2 regions of the Kineococcus aridisoli genome follow, and region 2 is predicted to be linked to the other one. Evidence: riboswitches for the same ligand, from Rfam matches in the RefSeq annotation. Region 2 holds a riboswitch; the other holds the start of a gene.
The links. Region 2 has a riboswitch for glycine ahead of gcvP (aminomethyl-transferring glycine dehydrogenase). Riboswitches for the same ligand answer to the same signal wherever they lie in the genome.
Positions count from the first base shown of each region.

Region 1 (4,954 bases), on a different contig from region 2:
CGAGAAGCGAGGACTGACCGCATGAGCACGGCGACGCAAGAGAACCCGCACACCGCTCGCCAGGGCTACGACCGCGACCTGCGGGTCGCCGTGCTCGGGGTCGGCATGATGGGCCAGGACCACGCGCGGCGGCTGGCGACCCTGACCAAGGGCGCCCAGCTCGTCGCCGTCAGCGACGTGGACGCCGCCCGCACCGACGCGGTGGCCGCCGAGTTCGGCGTGCGCGCCCTGCACGACCCCCTCGCCGCGATCGAGGACCCCGACGTCGACGCGGTCGTCGTCGCCACCCCCGGGTTCACCCACGAGGACCTCGTCCTGAGGGCCATCGCGGCCGGCAGGCCGACGCTGTGCGAGAAGCCGCTGACCACCTCCCCGCAGACCTCGCGCGCGGTCGTCGAGGCCGAGCGGGCCCTGGGCCGCCGGCTGGTGCAGGTCGGGTTCATGCGCCGCTTCGACGCCGAGTACGAGCGGCTGCGCGCCCTGATCGCCTCGGCCGAGCTGGGCCGGCCGCTGTTCCTGCACTGCGCGCACCGCAACGCCACGACCCCGCCGAACTTCAGCTCCGAGATGCTGATCCTCGACTCGGTCGTCCACGAGGTCGACGTGGCGCGCTTCCTGCTGGGCGAGGAGATCACCGCCATCACCGTGCTCACCCCCGGGCGCACCTCGCACGCCCCCCAGGGGCTGCAGGACCCGCAGTTCGTCCTCATGGAGACCGCGAGCGGCACGCTGGTGGACGTGGAGATCTTCGTCAACACCACCGTCGGCTACGAGGTCCGCACCGAGCTGGTCGCCGAGCGCGGCAGCGCGCAGATCGGCCTCGGGGTCGGCCTGGTGCGGCACTCGGCCGCCGGCTGGGGCGGCGCGGTCCCCGGCGACTTCCGGCAGCGCTTCGGCGCCGCCTACGACACCGAGTTCCAGCGCTGGGTCGACGCCGTCCGCAGCGGCGCCGGCGTCGACGGCCCCGGCGTGTGGGACGGCTACGCCGCCGCCGCCGTCTGCGCCGCCGGCGTGGAGTCCCTGCGCACCGGCCGCCGCGTCGAGGTCGACCTCGGCGAGCGCCCCGACGGGCTCGGCTGATGCAGATCGCCCTCGACACCTACATGTTCCGCGACGTCCCGCTGCTGCAGCTGCCGGGGATCGTCGCCGACCTGGGCTACGAGTGGATCGAGCTGTCCCCGCGCGAGGACTTCATCCCCTTCTTCCGCCACCCGCGCATCGACCTGGCCGGGGTGCGCGCCTTCCGCAAGGCCCTGGACGCCGCGGGCGTGGGGGTGTGCTCGACGCAGTTCGTGCAGCGCTGGTCCGGCCCGGGCGAGGATGAGCGCCGGGCGGCCGTGCGCAACGTCCGGCGCATCGTCGAGGTGACCAGCGAGCTGGGCGTGCCCGTGGTGCAGTCGGAGTTCAACGGCCGCCCCGAGCTGCCGGAGGCCAGCGAGGCGCGCTTCCTGGACTCCTTCGAAGAGCTCGCGCCGGTGTTCGAGGCGGCCGGGGTCGAGCTGCGGCTGGAACCGCACCCGGACGACTTCGTCGAGGACGGCTTCCGCGCCGTCGACCTCGTGCGCGGCCTGGACCGGCCCTGGGTCGGGTTCGTCTACTGCACCCCGCACACCTTCCACCAGGGCGGGGACGGCCCGGGCATCGTGCGCTACGCCGGGGACCTGCTGCGCCACGTCCACGTGGCCGACTCCTTCGACCCGCGCGGTTCCTCGGGGCTGCGCTACATCGTCAACCCGCCGGGCTCGAGCGCCCGCGTGCACCAGCACCTCGACGTCGGCGAGGGCGAGGTGGACTTCGACGGCATCTTCGCCGCGCTCGGCGAGATCGGCTTCGACGGGGCGCTGTGCTCCAGCGTCTTCGCCTGGGAGGAGCGGCGCGAGGAGTCCAGCCGCCTGATGCGCGAGAGGATCCAGGAGCTCGTCGACCGCTGGTGAGGTGCGGCGGGCGCCGGTGCGGCGCCCGCCCCTGCCGCGCGCTGGCCGGGGCCCGTGCTGCTGTGGGACGCTGGGGCGGCACGCACAACTGAACACACGGCCGCGAACCCCGGCGGGAGAGCCCCGCGCGTCCCGCGCGGGCACCGAAGGAGCAACCACCCCGGAACCTCTCAGGTCCACGTACCGCCACGGGCAGGCCGCTCTGGAAAGCAGGACGTCCGCGTCCTCACCGACGGGGAAAGCCGCCCGGCGCGCCAGCGCCGCCGGTGAAGCTCTCAGGTCCACCTGACAGAGGGGGTCCAGCACGTGGCCGCACCCGGCGGCCGCGACGAGAGGAGCCCCATGTCCCCGGCCGCGCAGACCACCCCGCCGACGAGCGCACGGACCACCCCCCTCGCCAGCCCGCTCGCCGCGGCGCACGCCGCCCTCGGCGCCTCGTTCACCGACTTCGCGGGCTGGTCCATGCCGGTGCGCTACGCCTCCGACCTCGCCGAGCACCGCGCCGTGCGCGAGAGCGCCGGGGTCTTCGACCTCTCCCACATGGGCGAGATCCGCGTCAGCGGGCCCGAGGCCGGACGCGCCCTGGACGCCGCGCTGGTGGGCCGGCCCTCCGCGATGGCCGTCGGCCGCGCCGCCTACGGCATGGTCGTCGACCACGCCGGCGGCATCGTCGACGACCTCGTCACCTACCGCCTCGGCGAGCAGGAGTTCCTCGTCGTCGCCAACGCCGCGAACGTCGAGCCCGTCGTCGTCGCGCTCGCGGACCGCTGCCGCCCCTTCGACGCGCACGTCGCCGACGAGACCGCCCGCTGGGCGCTCATCGCCGTGCAGGGGCCCGTCGCCGCGGCCGCGCTCGCCCCGCTGCTGGCGCTGCCCGGCGGCGCCGCGCTCGACGGCCTGCGCTACTACCGCAGCACCCCCGCGACCCTCGCGCTCGCGCAGGGCTCCACCGAGGTCCTGCTGGCCCGCACCGGCTACACCGGCGAGGACGGCTTCGAGGTCTTCGTCCCCGTCGCCGACGCCGTGCCCGCCTGGGAGGCGCTGCTGGGCGCCGCCCGCGCGCACGGCGGCGTCCCCGCCGGCCTCGCCTGCCGCGACACGCTGCGCCTGGAGGCGGGCATGCCGCTGTACGGCCACGAGCTGACCACCGCCACCGACCCCTACGCCGTCGGGCTGGGGCGGGTCGTCGCGCTCGACAAGGACGTGGAGTCCGTCGGGCTGGCGGCGCTGCGGCTGCTGGCCGCGGAACCGCCCGCCCGCGTGCTCGTCGGCCTGCGCGGCGAGGGCCGCCGCGCCCCGCGCGCCGGGTACGCCGTCGTCGACCCGCTCGGCGCGGACGGCGCCGTCGTCGGCGAGGTCACCAGCGGCGCCCTGTCGCCGACCCTGGGGCACCCCATCGCCATGGCCCACGTCGACGCCGCCCGCTCCGCCGTCGGCACCGCGCTGGCCGTCGACGTGCGCGGCACGCTGCTGCCCGTCGAGGTCGTCGAGCTGCCCTTCTACCGCCGGCAGCGCTGACGTGGCCGCCCCCGCGGGCGCCGCGGCGGCCGCCCCGGCCGCGCCGTTGAGCGTCTTCGACATGTTCTCGATCGGCATCGGCCCCTCCAGCTCGCACACCGTCGGCCCGATGCGCGCGGCCCTGGCCTTCGCCGGCGACCTGGCCGGGCGCGGCCTGCTCGAGCGGACCGCCGCCGTCACCGTCGACCTGCACGGCTCCCTCGGCGCGACCGGCCGCGGCCACGGCAGCGACCGCGCCGTCCTGCTCGGCCTGGCCGGCGAGCGCCCGGAGAGCGTCGACCCCGACGGCGTGCCCGCCTTCCTGGAGCGCGTGCGCGCCACCGGCGAGCTGCGGCTGCTGGGGCGCCACCCGGTGCGCCTGGACCCCGACGCCGACGTCCGCCTGGTCCCGCGCGCCCTGCCCGCGCACCCCAACGGCATGGTCTTCACCGCCCGCGACGCGAGCGGGGCCGTCCTCGCCGAGCGCACGGCGTACTCCGTCGGCGGCGGGTTCGTGCGCGAGCACCCCCTCGTGCAGGAGGCACCCGTCGTCGGCACCGGCGCCGGCCTGCCGTTCGGCTTCCGCACCGGTGCGCAGCTGCTCGCGCACTGCCGCGAGCAGCGGCTCGGGGTGGCGGACCTGGTGCGCCGCAACGAGGAGAGCCTGCGCCCGGCCGCGGAGGTCGACGCCGGGCTGCTGCGGATCTTCGGGGCCATGGCGGCCTGCGTCGAGCACGGCCTGGTCACCGGCGGGGTGCTGCCCGGGGGGCTGGGGGTCCGCCGGCGCGCGCCCCGGCTGCACGCCCAGCTGCTGACCGAGGAGGGCGGCGGGCACCACGACGCGCTGCAGGCCATGGACTGGGTGAGCCTGTTCGCGCTCGCCGTCAACGAGGAGAACGCCGCGGGCGGGCGCGTGGTCACCGCCCCCACCAACGGCGCCGCCGGGATCGTGCCCGCCGTCCTGCACTTCTACCGCCGCTTCGTGCCCGGCGCCGACGACGCCGGCACCGTCCGCTTCCTGCTGGCCGCCGGCGGCATCGGCATCGTGCTCAAGGAGACCGGGTCCATCTCCGGTGCGGAGGTCGGCTGCCAGGGCGAGGTCGGGTCGGCGAGCGCGATGGCGGCCGCCGGGCTCGCCGAGGTCCTCGGCGGCACGCCCGAGCAGGTCGAGAACGCCGCCGAGATCGCCGTCGAGCACCACCTCGGGCTCACCTGCGACCCCGTCGGCGGGCTCGTGCAGATCCCCTGCATCGAGCGCAACGCCGTCGGCGCCACGACCGCCATCCACGCCGCGCGCACCGCGATGCGCGGCGACGGCACCCACGTGGTCAGCCTCGACACCGCCATCGAGACCATGCGCCAGACCGGCGCCCACATGCGCTCCGAGTACAAGGAGACCTCGCTGGGCGGGCTGGCCCTGACCGTCGTCGGCGCCGGTGCGCGCACGGGCACCGGCGTGGGGGTCAACGTCCCCGAGTGCTGAGGGCGCACCCCGCCCGCGGCTGCGAGCATGGTGCGATGCC
Region 1 covers NZ_JBJLSF010000037.1:22,238-27,191, reverse strand. Annotated here, with positions in the region: gene ACRYM2_RS11960 (Gfo/Idh/MocA family protein) at 22-1,080, shown strand; gene ACRYM2_RS11955 (sugar phosphate isomerase/epimerase family protein) at 1,080-1,934, shown strand; glycine riboswitch at 2,038-2,130, shown strand; glycine riboswitch at 2,132-2,233, shown strand; gene gcvT (glycine cleavage system aminomethyltransferase GcvT) at 2,277-3,452, shown strand; gene ACRYM2_RS11945 (L-serine ammonia-lyase) at 3,514-4,914, shown strand; gene ACRYM2_RS11940 (sterol carrier family protein) at 4,950-4,954, shown strand, end outside.
Region 1: linked by a shared signal. The riboswitch ahead of gcvT (glycine cleavage system aminomethyltransferase GcvT) and the one ahead of gcvP (aminomethyl-transferring glycine dehydrogenase) in region 2 are both predicted to bind glycine.

Region 2 (4,954 bases):
CCGGCGCCCTGCGACTGCGGGACCGCGGCCCGGTCCGGCAGCGGCTCCAGCACGAGGTCGCCGAACAGCGAGCGCAGCTCCTCGTAGCGGAAGCGCTGCTCGCCCGAGCGCTGGGTGAAGCGGTTGACGAGGACCCCGACGACGCGCGGCGCGGGCCGCAGCGCGCGCACCTCGCGCAGCGTGCGGTCCACCGCGGCGACGGAGAAGCGGCTGGCGTCGCTGACGACGAGGACCGCGTCGGCGGCCCGCCACGCCGAGCGGGTCAGGCCGTTGAGCGAGGGCGGGGTGTCCAGCAGCGCGAGGTCGTGGTCGTCGACCTTGCGCAGCGCCCGCCGCAGCGACCTCAGCGCCTCCTCGTCGGCGTCGGGGCCGTCCAGGCCCGCGGACTCGGCGGAACCGGTGAGCACGTCCAGCAGCCCGGGGTGGTCGGAGACCCAGCCGCTGGGGGCCACCGCCTCCTCGGCGACGCGCCGCTTGGGGTTGCGCAGCACCGCCGCCACGTCGTGCGGGCGCTGCGCGCTCACGTCGAGGCCGGAGGTGGCGTCGGCCTGGGGGTCCAGGTCGACGACGAGGGTGCTGGTGCCGCGCTGGAGGGCGGCCGAGGCCAGACCCAGGACCACCGACGTCTTGCCCACACCACCCTTGGCGCTGCAGACGGCGAGGCTGATCACGGGCGAACCCTAGCGCTCCGCCGGCCCTGCCCCGGTGCCCTACAGTGGTGCGCGGCCGTGCATCCCGCGCGGGAGAGACCCCGGTGCGACCGGGGCGCCGAAGGGGCAACATCCCCGGAACCTCTCAGGCGGAAGGACCACGCGGGACAGGCCGATCTGGAGCCCCGCCGCGGGTGACAGACGGGGAGGTCCGTACCCCCGCCCGCGACCTCCGGAGCGTCCCATGACGACGACCGCACCCGAGCCCACCGCCCTGCCGGAGCTCTCCGCCGACCCCGCGCCGCTGCCCTTCAGCGCCCGCCACATCGGTCCCGACGCCGCCGCCGTGGCCCGCATGCTGGCCGTCGTGGGGCTGACCTCGACCGACGAGCTCGTCGAGCGGGCCGTGCCCGCCGGCATCCGCGACGGCGTGCTGGACCTGCCCGAGGCCCTCGACGAGGCGTCGGTCACCGCGGCGCTGCGCGCCCTGGCCGGCCGCAACCGCGTCGTGCCCTCCATGATCGGCCTGGGCTACCACGGCACCCGCACCCCGGCCGTCGTGCGCCGCAACGTGCTCGAGGACCCCTCCTGGTACACCGCGTACACGCCCTACCAGCCGGAGATCTCCCAGGGCCGCCTCGAGGCGCTGCTGAACTTCCAGACCGCCGTGGCCGACCTGACCGCCCTCGACGTCGCCAACGCCTCGCTGCTCGACGAGGGCACCGCGGCGGCCGAGGCGATGACGCTGGCCCGCCGCACCTCCAAGGCGCCCGCCGGCGCGGTGTTCGCCGTCGACGCCGACGTCCTGCCGCAGACGCTGGCGGTGCTGCGCACCCGCGCCGTGCCGCTGGGCATCGAGCTGCTCGAGGTCGACCTCGACGCGCCCGACCCGCTGGCCGCCGTCGGCGAGCGCGGGGTGTTCGGCCTGCTCGTGCAGTACCCGGGCACCTCGGGCAGGGTCCGCGACCTCGAGGCCGTCGTGGCCGACGCCCACGCCCGCGGGGCGGTCGCCGTCGCGGCCGCCGACCTGCTCGCCCTCACCCTGCTGCGCGCGCCCGGGGAGTTCGGCGTCGACGTCGCCGTCGGCTCCAGCCAGCGCTTCGGCGTGCCCATGGGCGCGGGCGGCCCGCACGCGGCCTACGTGGCCGTGCGCAAGGGCCTGGAGCGCTCGCTGCCCGGGCGCCTGGTCGGCGTCTCCGTCGACGCCGACGGCAAGCCCGCCTACCGCCTGGCCCTGCAGACGCGCGAGCAGCACATCCGCCGCGACAAGGCGACCTCCAACATCTGCACCGCGCAGGTCCTGCTCGCGGTGATGGCCGGCTGCTACGCGGTCTGGCACGGTCCCGAGGGCCTGCGCACCATCGGCGGGCAGGTCGCGCGCCGCGCCGGCGCGATCGCCGCCGCGCTGCGCGCGGGCGGGGTCGAGCTGCTGCACGCGGAGTTCTTCGACACCGTCGTGGCCCGGGTGCCCGGCCGGGCCCGCCGGGTCGTCGCCGACGCCCTGGCCGCCGGGGTGAACCTGCGCCTGGTCGACGAGGACCACGTGGGGCTGACCGTCGACGAGACCACGACCGACGCCCACGTCGCGGCCGCCCTGCGCGGTTTCGGCGTGCAGCCGCTGGAGGGCGCGCAGGAGCACGCGCTGCCGGCCGCGCTGCTGCGCCGCAGCGGCTACCTGCAGCACCCGGTCTTCTCCCAGCACCGCTCCGAGACGGCGATGCTGCGCTACCTGCGCCGGCTCTCCGACGCCGACTACGCCCTGGACCGCGGCGCGATCCCGCTGGGCTCGTGCACGATGAAGCTCAACGCCACCACGGAGCTGGAGCCGGTCTCCTGGCCGGAGTTCGCCGACCTGCACCCCTACGCGCCCGCCGACCAGCTGGCCGGCACCGCCCAGCTGGTCGCCGACCTCGAGCGCTGGCTGGCCGAGGTCACCGGCTACGACGCGGTCTCGCTGCAGCCCAACGCCGGCTCGCAGGGGGAGTTCGCGGGCCTGCTGGCCATCCGCGCCTACCACCTCTCCCGCGGCGACGCGGAGCGCACGGTCTGCCTGATCCCCTCCTCGGCGCACGGCACCAACGCCGCCAGCGCCGTCATGGCGGGGCTGCAGGTCGTCGTCGTGCGCTGCGACGAGGCCGGGAACGTGGACCTGGACGACCTGCGCGCCAAGACCGCCCAGCACGCCGAGCGCCTGGCCGCCCTCATGGTGACCTACCCCTCCACCCACGGGGTGTACGAGGAGTCCATCCGCGAGGTCTGCGCCCTGGTGCACGAGGCGGGCGGGCAGGTCTACGTCGACGGCGCCAACCTCAACGCCCTCGTCGGCCTGGCGCGCCCGGGCACGTTCGGCGCCGACGTCTCGCACCTGAACCTGCACAAGACCTTCTGCATCCCGCACGGCGGCGGCGGCCCCGGCGTCGGGCCGGTGGCGGTGCGCTCGCACCTGGCGCCGTTCCTGCCCGGCACCTCCCCGGCCGCCGGCGCCGACGGCTCCGGCGTGGGCATGGTCTCCGCCGCGCCGTTCGGCTCCGCGGGCATCCTGCCGATCTCCTGGGCCTACCTGCGCCTCATGGGCCCCGACGGGCTGCGCGCGGCGACGGTGCAGGCCGTGCTCAGCGCGAACTACGTCGCCACGCGGCTGGAGAAGGCCTACCCGGTGCTCTACCGCAGCCCCGGCGGGCTCGTGGCCCACGAGTGCATCCTCGACCTGCGGCCGATGACGAAGGCCACCGGCGTCACCGTCGACGACGTCGCCAAGCGGCTGGTCGACTACGGCTTCCACGCTCCGACGATGTCCTTCCCCGTCGCCGGCACCCTCATGGTCGAGCCCACCGAGAGCGAGGACCTCGCCGAGCTGGACCGCTTCTGCGACGCGATGCTCGCCATCGCCGAGGAGGTCCGCGAGATCGCCGACGGCGCGTGGGCGGTGGCGGACTCCCCGCTGCGGCACGCCCCGCACACCGCCGCCAGCCTGGTGGGGGAGTGGGAGCACCCCTACACCCGTGAGCAGGCCGTCTACCCGGGCGGGATGGACCCGCGGACCAAGTACTGGCCGCCGGTGCGCCGCATCGACGGCGCCGCCGGCGACCGCAACCTCGTCTGCTCCTGCCCGCCGCTGGAGGAGTACGAGTCCTGACGGGCTCCCTCCCGGCGGTGACCCCCGCGGTGATCCCGCACGGGATCACCGCGGGGAGGGGCGGGTAGGGTCGGGACCACGAGGGGGTGGTCGCGGTGGGGTTCCTGGAGTCGCTGCTGGAGAACAGCTGGCTGCTGTGGATCGCCGCGGCCCTCGTCCTCGGCATCCTCGAGCTGGCCAGCCTCGACCTCGTCTTCGCCATGCTCGCCGGCGGTGCCCTGGCCGGCGCCGGCGCCGACGCCCTGGGCCTGGGCTACGTCGGGCAGGTGCTCGTGGCGGCGCTCGCGGCCGGCCTGCTCCTGGCCACCATCCGCCCGCTGCTGCTGCGGCGGCTGCGGATGCCGGCGGCGGGCACCACCAACACCCCCGCCCTGCTCGGCCGCACGGCGCTCGTCCTGGACGACGTCAGCGCCCGCGGCGGCCTGGTCAAGCTCGTCGGGGAGACCTGGTCGGCGCGCACCGCCGCCGGGCGGACCTTCGCCGCGGGCGAGGACGTCGTCGTCGTGGCCATCGAGGGCGCCACGGCCGTCGTCGACGCACCCCCCGCGCCCCAACGACCGGAGGAGGCGCCCTGATGGGCACCACCGTCACCCTGATCGTCCTCGTCCTCGTGGTGGTCTTCGTCGCCGCGGTGATCATCCGGACGATCCGCATCGTGCCGCAGGCCACCGCCGTCATCGTCGAGCGGCTCGGCCGCTACAAGACCACCCTCGACGCGGGCCTGCACTTCCTCGTGCCGTTCATCGACAAGGTCCGCGCCACCGTGGACCTGCGCGAGCAGGTCGTCTCCTTCCCGCCGCAGCCGGTCATCACCTCCGACAACCTCGTCGTGAGCATCGACACGGTCATCTACTACCAGCCGACCGACCCCAAGGCCGCCACCTACGAGATCGCCAACTACATCCAGGGCATCGAGCAGCTGACCGTGACGACGCTGCGCAACGTCATCGGCTCGCTGGACCTGGAGCAGACCCTCACCAGCCGCGACCAGATCAACGGCCAGCTGCGCGGGGTCCTCGACGACGCCACCGGCCGCTGGGGCATCCGCGTCAACCGCGTCGAGCTGAAGGCCATCGACCCGCCCGCCAGCGTGCAGGACTCGATGGAGAAGCAGATGCGCGCCGAGCGCGACCGGCGCGCCGCGATCCTCAACGCCGAGGGCCTCAAG
Region 2 covers NZ_JBJLSF010000003.1:63,066-68,019, reverse strand. Annotated here, with positions in the region: gene ACRYM2_RS01735 (ParA family protein) at 1-671, opposite strand, end outside; glycine riboswitch at 731-821, shown strand; gene gcvP (aminomethyl-transferring glycine dehydrogenase) at 895-3,786, shown strand; gene ACRYM2_RS01725 (NfeD family protein) at 3,873-4,361, shown strand; gene ACRYM2_RS01720 (SPFH domain-containing protein) at 4,361-4,954, shown strand, end outside.